DNA from 4 places in the Exiguobacterium sp. s150 genome. Region 1 is predicted to be linked to each of the others. Evidence: riboswitches for the same ligand, from Rfam matches in the RefSeq annotation. Region 1 holds a riboswitch; each other region holds the start of a gene.

What was found. Region 1 has a riboswitch for thiamine pyrophosphate ahead of thiT (energy-coupled thiamine transporter ThiT). Riboswitches for the same ligand answer to the same signal wherever they lie in the genome.
Region 2: linked by a shared signal. The riboswitch ahead of thiW (energy coupling factor transporter S component ThiW) and the one ahead of thiT (energy-coupled thiamine transporter ThiT) in region 1 are both predicted to bind thiamine pyrophosphate.
Region 3: linked by a shared signal. The riboswitch ahead of tenA (thiaminase II) and the one ahead of thiT (energy-coupled thiamine transporter ThiT) in region 1 are both predicted to bind thiamine pyrophosphate.
Region 4: linked by a shared signal. The riboswitch ahead of KNP76_RS12025 (Ykof family thiamine-binding protein) and the one ahead of thiT (energy-coupled thiamine transporter ThiT) in region 1 are both predicted to bind thiamine pyrophosphate.

Annotation. Positions count from the first base shown of each region.
Region 1 is NZ_JACSMC010000001.1:197,026-201,819, reverse strand. Features, by position in the region: gene rsgA (ribosome small subunit-dependent GTPase A) at 1-860, shown strand, start outside; gene rpe (ribulose-phosphate 3-epimerase) at 865-1,521, shown strand; TPP riboswitch at 1,541-1,640, shown strand; gene thiT (energy-coupled thiamine transporter ThiT) at 1,716-2,288, shown strand; gene KNP76_RS01060 (thiamine diphosphokinase) at 2,288-2,875, shown strand; gene rpmB (50S ribosomal protein L28) at 2,933-3,121, opposite strand; gene KNP76_RS01050 (Asp23/Gls24 family envelope stress response protein) at 3,374-3,736, shown strand; gene KNP76_RS01045 (DAK2 domain-containing protein) at 3,759-4,794, shown strand, end outside.
Region 2 is NZ_JACSMC010000021.1:20,891-25,684, forward strand. Features, by position in the region: gene KNP76_RS10660 (LTA synthase family protein) at 1-708, opposite strand, end outside; gene KNP76_RS10665 (VOC family protein) at 802-1,200, opposite strand; gene KNP76_RS10670 (GNAT family N-acetyltransferase) at 1,294-1,773, shown strand; gene KNP76_RS10675 (hypothetical protein) at 1,768-2,040, opposite strand; gene thiW (energy coupling factor transporter S component ThiW) at 2,108-2,593, opposite strand; TPP riboswitch at 2,656-2,754, opposite strand; gene KNP76_RS10685 (hypothetical protein) at 2,800-3,522, opposite strand; gene KNP76_RS10690 (ribonuclease FAU-1 family protein) at 3,755-4,294, shown strand; gene KNP76_RS10695 (tetratricopeptide repeat protein) at 4,345-4,794, shown strand, end outside.
Region 3 is NZ_JACSMC010000032.1:10,112-14,905, reverse strand. Features, by position in the region: gene thiE (thiamine phosphate synthase) at 1-196, opposite strand, end outside; gene thiD (bifunctional hydroxymethylpyrimidine kinase/phosphomethylpyrimidine kinase) at 165-1,007, opposite strand; gene thiM (hydroxyethylthiazole kinase) at 1,004-1,792, opposite strand; gene tenA (thiaminase II) at 1,789-2,463, opposite strand; TPP riboswitch at 2,538-2,642, opposite strand; gene pelG (exopolysaccharide Pel transporter PelG) at 2,704-4,152, opposite strand; gene pelF (GT4 family glycosyltransferase PelF) at 4,133-4,794, opposite strand, start outside.
Region 4 is NZ_JACSMC010000027.1:21,377-26,170, reverse strand. Features, by position in the region: gene KNP76_RS12045 (DUF1643 domain-containing protein) at 1-282, shown strand, start outside; gene KNP76_RS12040 (energy-coupling factor transporter transmembrane component T family protein) at 298-1,035, opposite strand; gene KNP76_RS12035 (ABC transporter ATP-binding protein) at 1,032-2,345, opposite strand; gene KNP76_RS12030 (ECF transporter S component) at 2,356-2,931, opposite strand; gene KNP76_RS12025 (Ykof family thiamine-binding protein) at 2,924-3,517, opposite strand; TPP riboswitch at 3,598-3,698, opposite strand; gene KNP76_RS12020 (GTP-binding protein) at 3,761-4,794, opposite strand, start outside.

The sequences.
Region 1 (4,794 bases):
AAGGCGGTTTTTACGATGTCATGACAGAAACAAAGCAAGAGATTCGCTGTCGTGCACGCGGAAATTTCCGTAATCGCAACATCTCGCCGGTCGTCGGAGACGATGTTGAGATTCAAGATCAAAAAGACGGGACCGGCTACATTTTAGCCGTTGACGAGCGGTCGAACCACCTCGTCCGACCACCGATCGCCAATATCGATCAAGCGTTCTTACTGTTCTCGGTGAAGGAACCGGCTTTCTCGTATCACTTGCTCGATCGTTTTCTCGTCTTGATTGAATCGAAACAGATTCATCCGATCATCGTGTTGACGAAGATGGACCTGCTGAATGAGGATGAGATGGAAGCAATTGAACAGGCGGCTTCGCTCTATCGGTCGATTGGCTATGACGTCATCGAGACGTCGACAGAGAGAGGGTCTGGGGTCGAGGCGATACGGGACTTGTTCGAGGCGAAGACGAGCGTGTTCGCGGGTCAGACCGGTGTCGGGAAGAGTTCACTGTTGAACGCCGTCGCGCCTGAACTTGAGCTTGCGACCGGGAAAATCTCGAAGTCGCTCGGCCGCGGGAAGCATACGACGCGTCATGTCACGCTAATTCAACTCGGCGGTGGTCTCGTCGCCGACACGCCTGGCTTCTCAAGCCTCGAGTTCCCACAAGAGCTCGAAGCGGAAGAGTTGCGTTGGTGCTTCCCCGAGTTCGTCGAACGACATGACGACTGCAAGTTCCGGGGCTGTGCCCACGTGAACGAGCCGGGCTGTGCCGTCAAGGCGGCCGTCGAATCGGGCGAAATCGCTTCCACTCGTTACGACAACTATGTTACGTTTATGGAAGAGATTAACGATAGACAACGGAGGTACTGAACTGATGATTAAAATTGCACCATCGATTTTAGCGGCGGACTTCGCCAACCTAGAAGCAGAAGTGAAAGCGGTCGAGACGGCCGGGGCCGATTATATCCATTTTGACGTCATGGACGGACAGTTCGTCCCGAACATCTCGATTGGCTTGCCTGTCCTTTCGAGCTTACGTCAAAAGACCGACATGGTATTGGACGTCCACTTGATGATTGACCAGCCGGAACGGTTCGTCGATGATTTCATTAAAGCGGGAGCGGACATCGTCACGATCCACGTCGAGGCGACGAATCACGTACATCGCGTCTTGCAACAAATCAAGGCGGCCGGGGCGAAAAGTGGGGTCGTCTTGAACCCGCATACGCCAATCAGTACGATTGAGCATGTCGTCCAAGACGTCGACATGGTGCTTCTTATGACCGTGAACCCGGGCTTTGGGGGGCAGGCGTTCATCGAGTCGGTCGTTCCGAAAATCGCGGCACTCCGCGAGATGCGTCAAGCACGTGGGCTCGACTTTGAAATCGAGATTGATGGCGGCGTGAACGCGACGACGGCGAAACTGTGCATCGACGCAGGGGCTGACGTCCTCGTTGCGGGCTCGGCGATTTACAACGAACCGGACTATAAAGCAGCAATCGATGGCATTCGCAACGCATCTCGTGTATAATCGAGGATAGAACAACAAATATTGTCGCAAGGGGTGTCACATCTGTGGCTGAGAGGCATGCGCTAACCCTTTGAACCTGTTCCGTTCACACGGACGTAGGGATGTGGCGAAAATGCACGTTGCGAATCCAAGCAGCATGGCGTTTACGTCATGCTGCTTTTTGTCGTTCTTTACGATAAAGGGGGAAATGGAAAATGAAACAAAAATTAACACTACAGGCGCTGATTGAGATTTCACTCTTCTCGGCGCTCGCCTTGATCTTTGATTTGCTCATGCCGTATCGGATGCCGCAAGGTGGGTCGATCACACTCGTCATGTTGCCGATTTTCGTGATGGCGTATCGCCATGGATTAAAAGGCGGTCTCGCGACCGGCGCGCTCGTCGGGACGCTCCAACTGCTGTTCGGCGCCTACATCTTCACGCCGGTCCAATTTTTAGTCGACTACACGTTCGCGTATGGCCTCGTCGGGATGGCGGGCGTCTTCGCCGGACAAGTGAAACGGGCCGCCAAAGACGGTTCGAAAAAGACGCTCGTCCTCTATTTGGTGCTCGGGGCGCTCCTCGGTTCGCTCCTCCGTTACGCCGCGCACGTCCTGTCGGGAATCGTCTTCTTCGCCCAATATGCGGAAGGGCCGGTCGTCGCCTATTCGCTCGGCTATAACATGACGTATATGCTCCCGTCCTTCTTGATTGCGACGATCGTGCTCGTGCTCTTGTTCACGACGGCGCCGCGCTTCGCGACGCTCGCCACGCGGGACGTCCGCTAATGCGTGTCTTGATTGTGGCGGCTAGTCCGTCACCCGTTCCGTCTCTTCCCGACGACGTCGATTACGTCATCGCTGTCGACGGGGGTTACGCGACGCTCCTCGCCCAAGGGATCGAACCGAACCTCGTCGTCGGCGACTTCGATTCGTTCACGGGAGTCGTACCGGATGAGGCGTTACGCTATCCGTCTGAAAAAGACGTGACCGACCTCGAGATCGCCCTCGAGGCGGCACGCGGGCATGGGGCTGACGAGATGCTCGTCTACGGGGCGCTCGGAGGCAGGCTCGACATGACGCTCGGGAACATCGGGTTGCTCGAGGCTTACCCGGAGATGTGTCTTTATGCCGACGGCCAAATCGTCTCTCTCGCACGGGAGGGCCGACACGCGCTTGCGCGGCGTGACGACCATTATTTGTCGCTTATTCCATGGAAGCGGGCGAACGTCACGATCCGTGGCGTCAAATACCCGCTCGACCGTCACGACGTCGTCAGCCACGAGGCGTTGACGATTTCAAACGAGTGGGACGCAAAAACGGCAGAACTCGTCGTACATGACGGTATGGTCCTCGTCTTGTACGTCAAAAAATAAGCATAAAAAAATCCCATCGGCGCATGCCGCTGGGATTTGTTTCGTTCGTGTATAAGATTATACGCGTTCAACGAGACCTGATTTAAGAGCGCGAGCTGAAACCCAAACGCGTTTCGGTTTACCGTCAACGAGAATACGAACTTTTTGTACGTTTACACCCCAAGTACGTTTCGTCTTGTTGAGTGCGTGCGAACGGTTGTTACCTGACTTAGGTGATTTACCTGTTACGTAGCATTTACGTGCCATGCGTTTCCCCTCCTTTTTTATGTGGGTTCGTCCTAATAGACACTCGTTTATATTAGCACGGGTTTTTTCCCGATGCAACTAGAAAATAATAGTATGACAAGAAAAAAACTTGACATTACTGGTAAGGATTTTAATAATGGATGAGGGTTACGACCACAATTGACCGAGTTTAGGAGCAGGTCCTTTAAATAACGAGGTAGATATTGTAGAATGTAGTGAAGGAATCATTCCGAATGAAGGAGGCTACTCCATATGGCAATTGATATGAAGACAACATATGGCAATATTGACATTACGAACGACGTCGTGGCAACACTCGCGGGTGGCGCGGCGATGGAATGTTTCGGAGTCGTCGGCATGGCGTCTCAAGCTCAATTGAAAGACGGAATCGCGGAACTATTGAAACGTGAGAACTACGCGCGCGGTGTCGTCGTACGACAAGATGGTGATGATGTACATATCGACATGCACATTATTGTCAGCTACGGTACGAAAGTGTCAGAAGTGGCATATAACGTGCAAAGTCGCGTGAAGTACACGCTCGGTGAAACGTTAGGATTAAACGTTTCGTCAGTAAACATATTCGTCCAAGGCGTTCGGCTGACGAATGACTGACGGAAACGGAGGAGGATTTGGTGTGGGTTTAAAACGTCTAGATGGATTGGTGCTCGCGAACATGATTGCAAACGGAGCAGCCAACTTAAGTCAAAATGCGGATTACGTGGATTCGCTTAACGTTTTCCCGGTCCCAGACGGGGATACAGGAACGAACATGAACTTGACGATGACGTCAGGAGCGAAGGAAGTCGCGGCACTCAACACGGAGAACACGGCCGACGTGTCGGCGAAATTTGCGCGCGGGTTATTGATGGGGGCGCGTGGGAACTCAGGCGTCATCTTAAGTCAATTATTCCGTGGATTCGGCAAGTCGATTGAAGGCAAGTCAGAACTCTCGACTCTCGATTTCGCAGAGGCGCTCAAACGCGGTGTCGATACGGCGTATAAAGCGGTCATGAAACCGGTTGAAGGAACGATTTTGACGGTCGCCCGTGAAGCGGCAGACGAGGCACTCGTCGCGGCCGAGTCGACAAGTGACTTCAACGAGTTGATGGAGCGAATCGTCGCCGAGGCGAAAGCGTCGCTCGATCGCACACCGGACTTGCTTCCGGTATTGAAAGAAGTCGGCGTCGTCGACTCTGGTGGACAAGGGTTACTCGTCATCTATGAAGGGTTCCTTGCCACGCTCGAAGGGAAAGAACTTGAAAAACCGCACACACCAGTCATGGACGCGCTCATCGAAGCCGAACATCACGCCCATGCGGCCCAAGGATTCATGTCGACCGAAGACATCGAATTTGGTTACTGCACGGAAATCATGGTTCGTTTCCAAGATGAGAAGTTGAAAGACGCACCGTTCAATGAAGATGCGTTCCGGAACGAACTGTCTGAACTCGGAGACTCGCTCCTCGTCGTCGCCGACGAAGAATTGCTCAAAGTTCACGTCCACGTCGAGACGCCAGGAGACGTCATCACGAAAGGACAACGTTTCGGCGAGCTCGTCGCGGTCAAAATCGAGAACATGCGTCAACAGCATTCGACGATTCTCGAAGAAGAGCACGGCGCGAACCAACACGGTGTCCAACCGACTCCAGTAGCGACAGCTCCGAAACCAA
Region 2 (4,794 bases), on a different contig from region 1:
AGACGCTTGAAACGACTCGAGTTGGACGACGATGACGTTCGTGTCGGACGAGGCGCTCACGGTCGCGGAAGACAAGGCGGCGACGTTGGATTGGTCGACGTCGGTCACCGCCGTCCCGAGTCCAGCCCCGTCACGGAGGCCACGCGCGGCGTCTAAGCCGTGATAACCCCAAAATCCGTATTTATAGTACTCACGCATGTTCGAGATGGCCGTCCGGTCGTCCGGTGGATAATTGACAATAAGCGGAACGCTATACAGCATAAGTCCGGCTAACAAACCGAGACCAGCCGCACGAAGTCCTCTCGTCTCTCGAACGGGGTGCCGTTTTCGATACATCACGATTGCCCCAAAAACGAGTAAGTCGGCGAAAAAGAGGAAATCGGTCGCCTGAATCAACGTCAAGAATCCACCGCCGACGTCACCCATCTGGCCGGCATCTGACAAGAGCGCGACCGACAAGACGTTTCCGAAATAGCGGTAATACCAAGCGTCCGAGATGAGCAAGGTGCTATGTAAAAATAGCGAGGCGAGGAGGATCCATCTGCGAACGTTCGGTCGAACGAGTAATGCCCAGCTCGTCATCATGAGGATCATGCCGACGTTGACGAGGAAGAAGTGGAATGTGAATGCACTCGTCGTCAGCACGCTGAATAAATAGAGCTTGAGGAGCGAGAGAATCAAGTAAGTCCAATAATCGAGATATTTCATGCGTTGCCTCCAAGAAAACCAAGTTGGTTAAGTGTTCCTGTTTTCAAGTGGCCAAAAACATCACGGTGTACAAAAAAAGTGAGGCGCGTCGCCTCACTTGATTAAAAACGAGTCCCGAAGTTCGATGATCGTGCCTTCCGGGGCTTTTAATTTGCTTAAATAGCCGTCGACGACGAAGTAGATGTTGCCGCCCTGTTTCGGTAAGAACGGTACATCGAGCGCCTCGAGCCGTCGCACTTCTGTTTCGAGGTCGTCTACGTACAGAGCGAAATGGACAGGGCCGGCCACGTGTTTCGAATAGGGGGTCAACGTCTCGTCGACTTTTGCCGTCTGGAGCTCGATGTAAAAGTCGCCGAGCTTGAGCCAGCTATTGAACGCCCGTGTATGAAAGTCAGGCGATTCCTGAACGAGTTCGAATCCAAGCGCTTCATAGAATCGTTTAGACGCCTCATAGTCGGGCGTTTGGATGCAGAGATGGTGGATTTGTTTCATCGTATCACTCCTTTCTTTTAGTTTAGCGAATCCATATTGGAAACGGAACTTTTCATGGGCAAAGGGCGTATAGGATACCGGGGAGGCGAAAGGATGGATACGGAAGTGTTAACGATTCAACCGGTTGATAACACGAACCGGGACGTCGTCATCGGCTTGACCGTCGCTGCGGAGCAGTCCCGCTTCATCGAAACGAATGCGGAATCGCTTCGCGAGATGGAAGTCGACGTCAAATACGCGTGGCAGTGCTATGCGCTTTGTCTCGACGAACGACCGGTCGGCTTCATGATGATTGGGGCGGAGAACAAAATCGACCGCTACGTGTGGCTCGACCGTTTTATGATGGATGCGCATGAGCAAGGACGGGGGCTTGGATCACGTTTTCTACAGTTGGCGCTCATCTTCATTCAAGACCGATTCGACGTGGATGACATCGTCCTCAGTTTACACGCGGCAAATGAACCGGCGAAGCGGTTTTATCAGCGAGGTGGATTCGTCGATAGCGGCCGCATCGACGAATGGAACGGAGAAGCGATTTGGGTGTATCACGTCAAACAGGGACAACCGTCATGAGGCGGTCGTCCCTGTTTTCGTTGTGGTCGCTTTAACCGAATTCCCGGCCATGAAGAAACAGATGATGGCGATGAAGCCGAAGAGAGGGATGAACCAATTTTGCACCAACAGATCCATGACGGTCGGTTCCTCAGGCCAAACGCCTGTAGCGACCAAGGCGTGCCAACGCGTATACGCCGCGATGCGCTCTAACGTAAATAACAGGGCGGTGATTACAAGAGCAGTCGCTCCAATCACCCCTGACTGTAATCGAGTCAATACGGTCACTCCTTTCGAATGATATACCCTTATTTTACCATTCGTTTGAACGAAAAGGAGAGGCCAAATGAATCAATTATTGCTTGAGAGCAGGCCGCAACTGTTTGACGCGAGCGAGCACAATCCAGCCGAGTAAGGCGCCGGTCACGCTCGAGGCGAGGAAGGCCGGGAAAAAGAAGAACGCGCCGAACTCAGTCCCCATCAAGATTTTCGCGTAAGGCACAGCGATGAGCGAGGCGATGACGCCCGTTCCAATCACTTCACCGAGTGCGGCGAAGGCGACGCGGTTCGTCTTCATATAGAAGATTCCGGCGAGAATTGCACCAATCATGCCGCCAGGGAACGCGAGTAGGGAACCGGTTCCTGTCATGACCCGAACCAGTCCGGTCACGAAGGCGACAAGGACGGCACCGAGCGGGCCGACGGTGACCGCCGCGATGACGTTCACCATATGTTGGATTGGGAAAGCCCGGGCGACTCCGGTCGGAATCGAGATGAACAATGAGCCGATAATCGCGATGGCGACGAGCATCGCCATCCAAGTGAGTTGTTGAATACGCATGGATCAGTCTCCCTTCAAAATGAAAACGCCACTTCTCCAAAAGGAAAAGTGGCGTGGAACAGACGAATCCCATGCCACTTCCCTACGCTGGTATGAGCCAGATCAGGTTCAAAGGGTCCGGCGTTTGCCGTCTCAGCCCGAAGGCTCCCCTAGTGGTCGTTTATTCGTTTAAGTATAACATAGTGTCATCATAAGCGTTCGATGGTTCATTCGTTCTTCTCGAGCAGATGTTTGTAATCGATTTCGTTCCAGAACAATGGCGCGATGGACTCGGGCCCTTTAAAGATTTCCCCGTCTCGGTCGTAGACGATGGCATACCCGCTCTTGACCTCAAACACAATCAAATCCGCGGTCACTTCGGTCACGCCGTCCCCGGCGATGATGATATCCTTGAGCGGCTCGCGGGCGATTGATACGCCCCATTCGTCGAGCTCGACGATGAGTGCGGACGTGTAGGCGTGACGATCGTAAATCGATTGAAACGCATCTTGTGTCAACGTGACGTCTTCCGGTGGGGCGCTCGTCCCATATTTCCGTTTCTCGACCTCCTCGACGAACTGTAAGAACGACGTTTCTTGCCAGAAGAGCGGGGCAATCGCTTCCGTCCCGTTCGCAATCAACCCGTCCTCGCCTTCAAACACCGTGGCGTACGTTCCATCGTCGAGTTGGAACGGATAGACGTCTGCATAAGTGTGGTGGATGCCGTTACCAGCGATGACGACCCGTTCGAACGTCTCACGATACGGCGTGAGTCCGTTCGCCTTGAGGGTTTCAAGTAATTTTTCGGCGACTTCATGTTGGTCAAAAACGTCCTTGAAGTCCTCCCGAGTCCATTCGGTCATGATTTCTGGCGCAGGTTCGTTCGAATCCGCTGGAATGACCGGCTTTTCGATTGGATCGGTACAGCCTGCAAGTAACAGTAGGCCCAACCCGAATATAAATAAACGTGTCACATTGCACCCCTTTGATTATACAAATTTTACCTATTCATAAAGAAGCGTAGCATGGATGGAAACGGATGAGAACCTATACACGTTTTCGTTGTGGTGTAGTAGGGCGTGATCCTGTCAGGTTAACTGAACAGAATCTGTACGACTGAACAGGGAACTGTCGGATTTTGGCGAACTGTTAAAGCAAACGAGCTATGAAGGAGCGAGTACGATGCCAAAACGAAAATTTGCCAACCGACGGGATTGGGAGCGGATTCTTGAACACCGCTATGCCCAGATGGACGTCCATGACGAACATTTCTCAGGGACGGTCGCCTTGTTTCAAATCGATGCGGTCCGGGCCCCGCAGTATAAGCAACATAACGGAGAGGAATTCATCGTGGCCGACGCCGGCTTTGCGTGGCTCCAATATTTCCCGGACAATGAACCGTTTGGGGTGACGGTCATGTTTGATGACACGGGTCACATCGTCCAGTGGTACATCGATATCGTCCAATCGATTGGCAAAGAGGACGGAATCCCCTATATGGACGACTTGTTGCTCGACATTTTAGTCTTCCCGAACGGGGACATCGTCCGAAAAGACGAAGATGAATTCGAGGAAGCGCGGTTGACGGGCGAATTGACACCGGAGCTCGTCGTCACCGGCTGGCGTGACTTCGAACAGACGCTCGACCGTATCGAGCGCCGTGACTTCGTCTACTTTGACCTTGCACAAGGGCATTACGAGACATTGAAGCAAATGCTTTGAACGTGCGGCTTCCTTTGATACAGTGAAAGAAAAGCGCAGGGGGATGAACCATGAAACAGATTGACATCGATACGTGGCCACGAAAGAAGCATTACGAGTTTTTCAAGGCGTTCGCCGCCCCACATTTTAACGTGACGGCGACGCTCGACGTCACAAAATTACATACGCATGCGAAGACGACCGGACAATCGTTTTTCAAGCTGTTCTTATACGGGGTGGTCAAGACGGCGAACACGATTCCGGAATTTCGATACCGCATGCGCGGAGAGACCGTCGTCGAACATGACGTCGTCCATCCGTCGTTCACCGTCATGATGGACGGGGACGTCTTCAATTTTTGTACCGTCTCGTTCAAAGAGTCGTTCCCTGCGTTTATGGACACCGTCGCGTCGCGAATGGAGGAGGCGAAGCGAAACGTCTACGTCGGAGACGAGGAGTCGGATGATTTACTCTTTATCACGAGTGTGCCGTGGGTATCGTTCACGAGTATCAGCCATCCG
Region 3 (4,794 bases), on a different contig from region 1:
GAAGCAACGTCCGGGCCACCGCTTCTTTTTGATCTCCATACAGTGCCTCATTTCCTTTTTCGCGAAATTGAAAACATGTGACGCCACATTGAAGTGCCGTCTCGACCGTCCGGAAGATGTCTTTTGTGTTCGTCGTTCCACAGATGAAGTACAGCTCTAGCTGTTCAGCGAGCTCGGCTCGTCGTGATCGTTTCAAGCGTGACACCCTCCTCTCCGTGCATCCCGTACGCCCAATGGTTCGTCGGTCCGTGCCCGGTTCCGATCTCGAGTCCATACGTGATGGCGCTTTGGATGAACCGCTTTGCCGTCACGGTTGCCTCAATCATCGGACGGCCTTTGGCGAGCTCGGCCGTGAGCGCCGCCGAGAACGTACAGCCAGTGCCGTGCGTGTCAAGCGTGTCGATACGCGGTGCCGAGACGAGGAAGGCCTCTGACGCCGTCAAGACGAGATCTTCGGCACGTTCACCCTCGAGATGACCGCCTTTTAAGACGACGGCCTTCGCACCGAGCGCCAAGATTCGTTCCGCCGCTTCAAGACGGTCTTGGAATGAGCGAATCGTCAAACCCGTCAACACTTCTGCTTCCGGCACGTTCGGCGTGACGACGGTCGCGAGCGGCAACAACGCCGTCTTGAGCGCCTCGACAGCCGTGTCTTGAAGCAAAGACGCCCCCCCTTTTGCGATCATGACCGGGTCGACGACGAGCTGTTTGAACGCATGCCGCTTCACGCCGGAAGCGACGGTCTCGATTCGACTCGCATCGAACAACATCCCGGTCTTGCACGCCTCGATTGAAAAATCGGAGCCGATCGCATCGAGTTGTTGCGCGAGCAATTCAGCCGATACCGCTTCGACGCCATGCACACCACGTGTGTTTTGCGCCGTGACTGCCGTCAAGACGCTCGTCCCGAATACACCGAGCTCTTGAAACGTCTTCAAATCGGCTTGAATGCCGGCGCCGCCGCCCGAATCAGATCCGGCAATCGTCAACACTTGTGCGCGCTTCATGACACCACCTCAATCCGGTCGCTCGGCAGTTCGACCGCGGTCATCTTCCCAAGCTCGTTCAAGAAATGAATTGGGAAATCGCCCGATCCCTCGGCACGTGCGGTCGCGAGTTCCCCGCAACGGGCGTATCCGGCGAGCGCCGTCGATGTCGCGGTCATCGCGTCAGCCTCAACCGCAAGAAACGCGCCGACGACCGCGCTGAGCAGACAGCCGGTCCCGGTCGTCCGCGTCATCGTTTCGGTTCCTCCTTTGATTTCAATCGTCACGTCCCCGTCGCTGACGACATCCGTCTCTCCGGTCATCGCGACGACACAGCGATACCGTTTGGCCGCCTCGCGCGCGACGTCTGTCACGTCTTGCAACGCTTCTCCCGCGTCGACCCCGCGCGCGTGCGCCGTCCGGTCAATCAATGTCGCCATCTCACCGGCGTTCCCCCGGATAACCGTCACCTGAACCTGCTCGAGGATTGCAGTCGCCACTTGACGTCGAAACGCCGTCGCACCGACACCGACCGGATCGAAGACGATAGGACGTCCTGCAGCGTTCGCCGCTTGTCCCGCTCGAATCATCGTCCTTTCCGTCGTCGCATCGAGCGTGCCGATATTCAACACGAGCGCATCGCTCACCGTCGCCATTTCCGCTACTTCCTCGACAGCGGACGCCATGACCGGTGACGCACCGATCGCGAGCAATCCGTTCGCCGAGAAGTTGGCGACGACGATGTTCGTAACGTTATGGATGAGCGGCCGCTCGGCCCGTACCTTATCCCACAAATCACGCTTCATCGGCTCACCTCCACCGGAACGTCCCACGTCTCGAGCGTCCAGGCCATCTGCCAAAACGCCACTTCGTAATAACAGCTCTTCAAGAACAACTGACGGTAACGTTTGCGTTCGGCTTCTGTCGCTTGCTCGGCCAACAGATTGAGTCGTTCAATCTGTTCTTCGACGAGTTCGCGGAACCATTCCGACCCATACGTCGCAATCCAAGCCGTATAGATCGGATGCTCCGGCTTTGCATCTTTCAATCGTTCGCCAATCTCGTAGTATACCCAGTAGCACGGTAAAATCGCTGCGAGTACGTCCCCGAGCGTCGGTCCGGCTTGTTGCATGTGCATCGCGTACGCATATGCGGTCGGCGCCGGCTCGAACATACGTCGCTCTTCCTCGGTCACATCAAGCATCGTGAAGAACTCACGATGTAACGCGTGTTCCGCCTCGATCGTGTGGAGCGCGTGTGTCAAAAAACGGCTCGACAGTTCCATATCTTGCGCCACGATTGCCCCTCTCGCCTGCACTTTCGAAAATTGGTTCAGATAGTATGAGTCTTGCAGAACATAGTGGCGAAACTTCGCCTCGTCGAGCGTCCCTTCGCCGAGTGATCGGACGAACGGGTGGTCAAAACTCGCTTGGAACAAAGTATCCGCTTCTTGTCGGATGTGTTGGGTGAACGTCATGATGAACTCCTCCTTTTGTATGAAAAAACGCCGCCTCCCATAACGGAAGCGGCGTCGGACATATAGCGTGAGAAAAGTCGTTTCGCCCACTTCCCTCCGCTAGCGTGAACTAGATCAGGTTCAAAGGGTCTGGACCTCGTCCATCTCAGCCGCGTCATGCGACTCCCCTAGTGGCAAACATTATGAAATTCGGTCGTCTTCGGACACATCATATCAATCTTTCGCTGAAATAGGAACCCTTCAACGCGAGAAGCGACGATTCAATGCCGTTCCCATCTGTGAGAAGCGCTCGATTCCGAGCTTGCGTCGATTCGAGGACGCGAACACGTAATAGTCGACTTTTCCCATGAAATACATCAAGCGCAAACCGGCGATAAAGAACGTGATGGTCGTACTGACGGCAAACCCGACGCCGTACCAATCGATGCCGAGCGGTAGCAGCGCCAGGGTGAAGAGTGCGTTGCCTGTGAAAAATGACAAGTTAACGAATAGTGCCCCGCGCCGGTCCTCAAAATAGAGAAGGAGTAGCGTCAAGACGAGAATCATCGCGTTCGCGAAAGCGGCGAGCGTCGTCATCCGAAAGATTTGACCGACTTCTTCCGGTACGCCAATCCAGCCGACGAACACACCCGCCATGAGAATGGCGAACAACGTGACGACCCCTTGGCTTCGTCCGAGACGAATCAATTCGTTCTTCAGGACGGTCGTCATCGTCTGTTTCGCCTTATCGATTTGATGCAAAGCGCCCCCGTAGTTGATGAGGCCGTAGAACGTGCGATACCGTTCATAAAAGCGTGTCTCGACGGCGACGACGAACAAGAGTTGGGTCGGGACAATCGTCAAGTAAGACCAGAATACGGCCGTGTCATAGTACGGGTTGAACACGAACGATTCCGCGACGACGGTCCGCCCCTCCCCGAACCAAATGATGAAGTTCGTCACCCAAATGCCAAGAACGTACAAGACGCCGATGGCGAACAAATCGGGGTAGAGATCAAAATAGCGGAAATAGGAAAACTCGTTCGTCGCATAGCGGAGCGGGAACGTCCGTAGCATCGCAAAGAATAAGCCGAACAGCGTGACGAGCATCCCGACCGTGAAGCCGAGCAACAGCTCCAAGCTCGTCGGGTCCACTAGGATGCGGCTAATCAAGAACACACCGCCAATCGCGATAAAACCGCCGAGTAAAAAGCTGTACGCGATCGCCTGATAAAACTTGGCAGCGCTCAAAAATAAGAACATGACCCAAATGACGTTAATCGTCATGAACAAGACGAACAAGACGAGCTTATACAAAAAATCGAGCGGTGAAATCATCCAAAAGATGCTGTACATGATGATTGCTGCGAGCATCGTCACTTTCAGCATTCCGGTAAAGACGGGAAAAATATCGTGTGCTTTCTTCTCGTAAAACAAATCGGCGACGTAGCGCGTGACGACGAGCTGTTGGAAACTGAACAAGATTTGCGAGAAGATGAACGCATAAGATACCGACAACATAAACAGCGTCCGTTCCTCGAGTGAGAGCATCGGCATTTGAAACGCCAGCCATTGAATCGTCCCGACGACCAAAATGACGATGAGCCAAGGTCCTGAGGTGACGAGACCGGAGAACGTGTACGCCTTCAGTCGGGATGAATAGTAGTCTTCTTGAAACAACTTCTGTAACTTAAACCCGATGCCCGCCATACTGTTCCCTCCTCGCTTCATAGATTGCTTTGTACCGGTCGACGAACTGTTGCAACCGATAATATTGACGGACGCGTTCGCGGCCGTTCTTGCCGAAGCGCATCCGTTCACGCGGATAATCTATCATCCACTCGATTTTATCGGCGAGTGCTTCCGGGTGGACAGGCGGCACGATGAACCCGGCTGGACCGAACGGGTCGTCCGAGCGACCGTATAAAAGTTCCGAACAGGCACCGACGTCCGTCGCCACCCATGGAATACCGGCAGCCATCCCTTCTAGGACGGCTAGCGGCTGCCCTTCCGAGATGCTCGTCAGTAGCAACAAATCGAACGTCGGTAACCATTCCTGCACATTCACTTTCCCGACAAGTTCGACATAATCCGTCAGACCGCTCTGTTCAATCAACAACCGACATTCCTCGGCATATTCTTCGTCCTCATCGAGCGGGCCCATAATCGTCAGTTTAAAGAGACGGCGCCGTTCTTGTAAAATCTTCGCCCCATAAATCATCGTCTTTAAATCTTTAATCGGTACGACACGGACGATGGCCCCGATTTGAAACACGTCGTGCTCGACCGGCTCGATGACCGGACGGATGTGGCGATCGGCGATGCCGTTGGCGATAATCTTCGTCTTTTCGC
Region 4 (4,794 bases), on a different contig from region 1:
TTCCATTACGTCGAGGAGACGCTCGACGAGGTCGAACAGAGCAGGGGCATGGTCATCGTCGGCTGGGGATCGCCCGGTCGGCTCATGCATCACGCGACCGCGTATAAGACGCTCTTCGCCGACCACGAGGCGAACATGTTCTGTATCGGGACGACCGCCAAAGGTGAACCGCAACAGATTCGAATGGCCAACGAGAACACCGTGCTCGAGCCGTTCAACAACGAATCAATCAAACCGAAGTTCCGTATCGTCAAAGAAACGAAACAGGACGACTCCGAGTGAGTCGTCCTGTTTTTTTTAACGGATCCCCACCCACATACTCACGACGAACAAGAGGACTAAACATGCGGCCAAGACGAAATCGTTCCGCGTGACGGGGACGACCTCGTACGTGCTGCGGCGTTCCCCCGTGAACCCGCGCGCCTCCATCGAGAAGGCGATCCGTTCGGCTTGGCGGATCGAACCGGCCAGGAGCGGAATCAATAGCTTCGGGACATGTCGGACGTGGTCGAGTCGCGTCTCGAGCCGGACGCCCCGGAGCGCGTGCGTCTCATAGAGCTGGATCAGTTCGCTCTTTAAAATCGGAAAGAACCGAAATCCGACGAAGACGCTATAGGCGATCTTCGGTGATAGCTTGCCTTGTTGCATCAAGCTGTAGACGAAACGCTTCGGGTCCGTCGTCAGCGTAAACAACAGTGAGAGTGCCGTGAACGCCAAGACGCGCAAGGCGAGCGTCACGGCAAGGCGCACGTTCTCTTCCGTCACGTCGTTGCCGAACAGCGTGAACACGACCGCCCCACCCGCCTCTCTTCCGAAGACGAGCGTCGTCCAGAGTGTCCCGATCGCGGTCAATAGAAACGGGATCATGAACAGTCCCCACCGCCGCCAGCTCACGTCGGCGAACAGTGTTTGCAGGAGGAGCGTGCCGGTAAAGACGAGCAGCGGGGTCCATGGGTTGTACATGAAGGCGAGACCGAACATGAGGCACGTCACGGTCAAAAACTTGAGCGTCGGGTTCATCTCATGAAACGTCATCCCATCCCCTCCATCCATAACCCATGAGCCTGAAGGAGTTCCGGCTGCTCCCAAAGCGATGCGTCATACGGACCGTTCAACTTCCCGTCGTGCATCAAATAATACGTATTCGCAGCCCGGGCGAAGTTGAGGTCGTGCGTCACGAACAGCACGGCCTGACCGTCACGTGCCCGTTCTTCCATCAAGTCATAAAGCGCACCGAGCGACGCCTCGTCTTGTCCGGCGGTCGGTTCATCGAACGCGATGAGTCGTTTCCCAGAGAGCAACATCACGCCAATCGCGAGTCGGCGCTTTTGTCCGTGACTGAGCGAGAGCGGATGGGCGTCATGTAATCGCTCGAGACCGAGCCGCGTCAACACGTCTTCAATCGGGTGATCGTGTCCGTACGCGAGCTCGTGCGCCACCTCGCTCGTGACGAACAGGTGTGCCGGCGATTGCGGGACGAGCCCGACGTCGCGATGGTTCCGGGCGAGACTCCTGAGCCATGTCGATTTGCCGCTCCCGTTACGACCGAGGATGGCGACGACCTCTCCCTCGGCGACGGTCAAGTCACTCGCTGCGAGTTCGAATTCTTTTCGTTTTAAATTCGGTATGTGAAATAAATTGTGTTCCCCTTTTTCGCTCGTAATCGGTGCGAACGTATAGTCGGGGCGCATCTCGAACGGTCCATCGTAGACGATTCGCCCCTCCATAAGTTCGACTTGCCGGTCGAAGAAATCGCCCCACACGTACGGGCGATGTTCGATGACGACGACGTTGACGCTACGGGCGACGCCGTCGAGCCAACGGACGAACCGAGCCGCGGTCTCCGGGTCGAGATGGGCGAGCGGTTCATCAAGGAGGAGCCATTCCGGACGGCCAATCAGTGCACAGGCGACGGCGATTTGCTGCTTCTCGCCACCAGACAAGTCATGGATGTAGCGATGTCGATAATCGTCGAGCCGCAACGTCCGTAACATCATCTCGACGCGCCCCATCATCTCCTCGCGGGGGACGTGAAAGTTTTCGAGCGTAAAGATCAGCTCTTCCTCGACCGTCTGCATGACGAACTGACTGTCGGGGTCTTGGAACACGGTGCCGACCCGACGATTCACCTCGCCGGCCGCGTACGTGTCATAAGGCCGGTCGAACAAGTCGAGCCTTCCGGTCACGATGCCGTCACAGTTGTCCGGATAGAGCCGGTTCATCATGGCGAACAGTGTCGATTTCCCCGACCCGCTCGACCCGCTGATGAGTGTCCGCCCATCCCGGAGCGTGAGCGTGACGTCTGCCAATACGTCGGTCGACTTGCCGGGATAACGAAACGTCAACTGCTCCGCCTCAACCATGGGCGCGTCCTTGACGTGCGAGCGCGTAGCCTTCGAGCGCACCCGTCCTGAGCAACAAGTCGCTCAAAATCTTTCCACCGAGCCCTGCGATGAGCATCCCGCTCGTGGCGCGCAGGGCGAACATCGTCGCCACGTACGTCGGGCTGAGTGCCGCGAGGCCGCCCATGACGTATGTATAGGCGAAACTCGTCACGGCCGCACCGAAGCCAGCGAGCATGAGCACCCACAGGTCATATCGTTTATACCCGGTGACGGCGAACGCCGCTTCGGCTCCGAGTCCTTGAATGATCCCGACGAGAATGATGCGTGGCCCGATTGCGTTCCCAATCATCATCTCAATCGTCGCCGCGAGCACTTCCGACAAAAAGGCGGCACCGGGCTTACGGATGATATAGGCGGCGATAATCGAGACGATGAACCAAATCCCGAAAATCCATTCATAGGCGATTGGCCCAATCAGCCCAGCCCACAAATTTCCGACGTGGACGAACGCCAAATAGACGACGGCGAAGACGACCGATAAAATCGACAACAAGACGATCTCTTTTAACTTCCACGACTTAAGCATTGTTTTGTCCCTCGTGTGACGGACTGTTCACACTGAACGTGACCGTCATGACGACGTGGCTCGTCTTCGCACGCACCCGGTCGAACGTCGCCTCGTAAAACGAGAATACCGGCTCGATGTCGCCATGGATGCCGGAGGCGTAATGCATCGAGTCATTGAACACACCGCGCGCTTTTGCAAAGTCGATTTCTTCATAGATGATGTCCATATACGTTTCGTCCCCGAGCGGATAGAGTGCGAACTGGGATGAGACGTATTGGTTTTCGACCGAACCGTTCGCCGGCTCGTTCGTCACGTCGAGCAAGTTGTCCCCCGTCGTGTCGCCAGGGCAGCCGACCGAGAACGTCCCGCTCATCGAGACGTGCACCCCCGACTTCGTCGCATGAGATAAGACGGCCTTGGCCACATCGAATACGTGCTCACTCCGTCCCCGGATGATCGTCGAGACGTCATCGGTATGGCGCCAGACGTTCTGTAAGTCCGTCTCCTTCAGTGCGCCTTTGATGACGCTCACGAAATCGGACGTCATCGGGCTGAGTGTAAAGCGGAACCCGACAATCGGGCTCGTTCCACATTGGTTGTTCATGTTCTGTTCCCCCTTTATCTGTATGCACGAAAAAAGCCGCATCCATGAGAATGCGGCCACTCGTCCAATTAAAGTCCATCAGAAAAAGTGCCACACTTCCTCACGCCGGTATTACCCGGATCGAGTCATAAGGGATCGGAGCCATGCTCACATCTCAGCCGAAGCACCCCTAGTGTAGTCCAATGTATGCGGTTTGTTCATGCAAGGAACAGTATAGACGACCAATTTCGATTTGTAAACGGTTTATGAGAAAGTGACAACGCCATTCCCTGGAAGCGTGTCTTCGAGCATCGTCCAATCGAGCGCCATCTCTTCGTCAGTCAACAGGCAAGTATCAAGCATCGATTCGACACGCGCACGGTCCATTCGCTGTCCAATTAAAACGAGCTCGGTTTGGCGGTCGCCGTAAGGCTCGATATAGTCTTCAGCGAGCTCCGGTTCTGCCGCGAACATAAGCCGGCGCTCCTCTTCCGGAAGCGTCGCGAGCCACCGCCCGGCGTGCTCGAGCGTCGAGGCGTATCCGGCCTGCGAGAACAAGCAGGCGAGGTCGTTACGCGAAGCAATCCATAAAAATCCTTTTGCCCGCACGATTTCCTCAGGGAACTGCTCAATCCACGCATGAAGTCGCGCTGGGTGGAACGGACGACGGCGACGATAGACGAACGAGCTGATGCCGTACTCTTCGGTCTCCGGCGTATGTTCTTCCGCCTCAAGCTCTTGGATCCAGCCGGCCGAATGCATCGCCTGCTCGAAATCGAACAGCTTGACGTCGAGCAGTTCGGTCAAGTCGACGTTCGAATGAACCGACGTCAATAGTTTTGCAGACGGGTTGAGCGTCTTCAGCAGACCGGCCATCTCGTTCAGTTCGGCCTCCGACACCCGGTCGGCTTTGTTCAAGACGATGATATCGGCGAACTCGACCTGGTCGACGAGCAGGTCGACGACTTCACGGACATCCGTCTCATCGATTGCTTGTTTCCGCTCATGAAGCGACTCGCCGGAGTTGAAATCTTTCAAGAACCGGTAAGCGTCGACGACGGTCACCATCGCATCGATATAGACACGGCTCGTCAAGTCGATGCCGAGCGCGTCATCGGCATACGTGAACGTCTGGGCCACGGGAATCGGTTCCGAGATTCCGGACGACTCGATGATGATCCCGTCAAGTTCACGGTCGTTCGTGAGTTCTTGGACCGCCTCGAGGAGGTCTTCACGGAGCGTGCAACAGATGCAACCGTTCGACAGCTCGACTAGCTTCTCATCGGTCCGCGAAAATC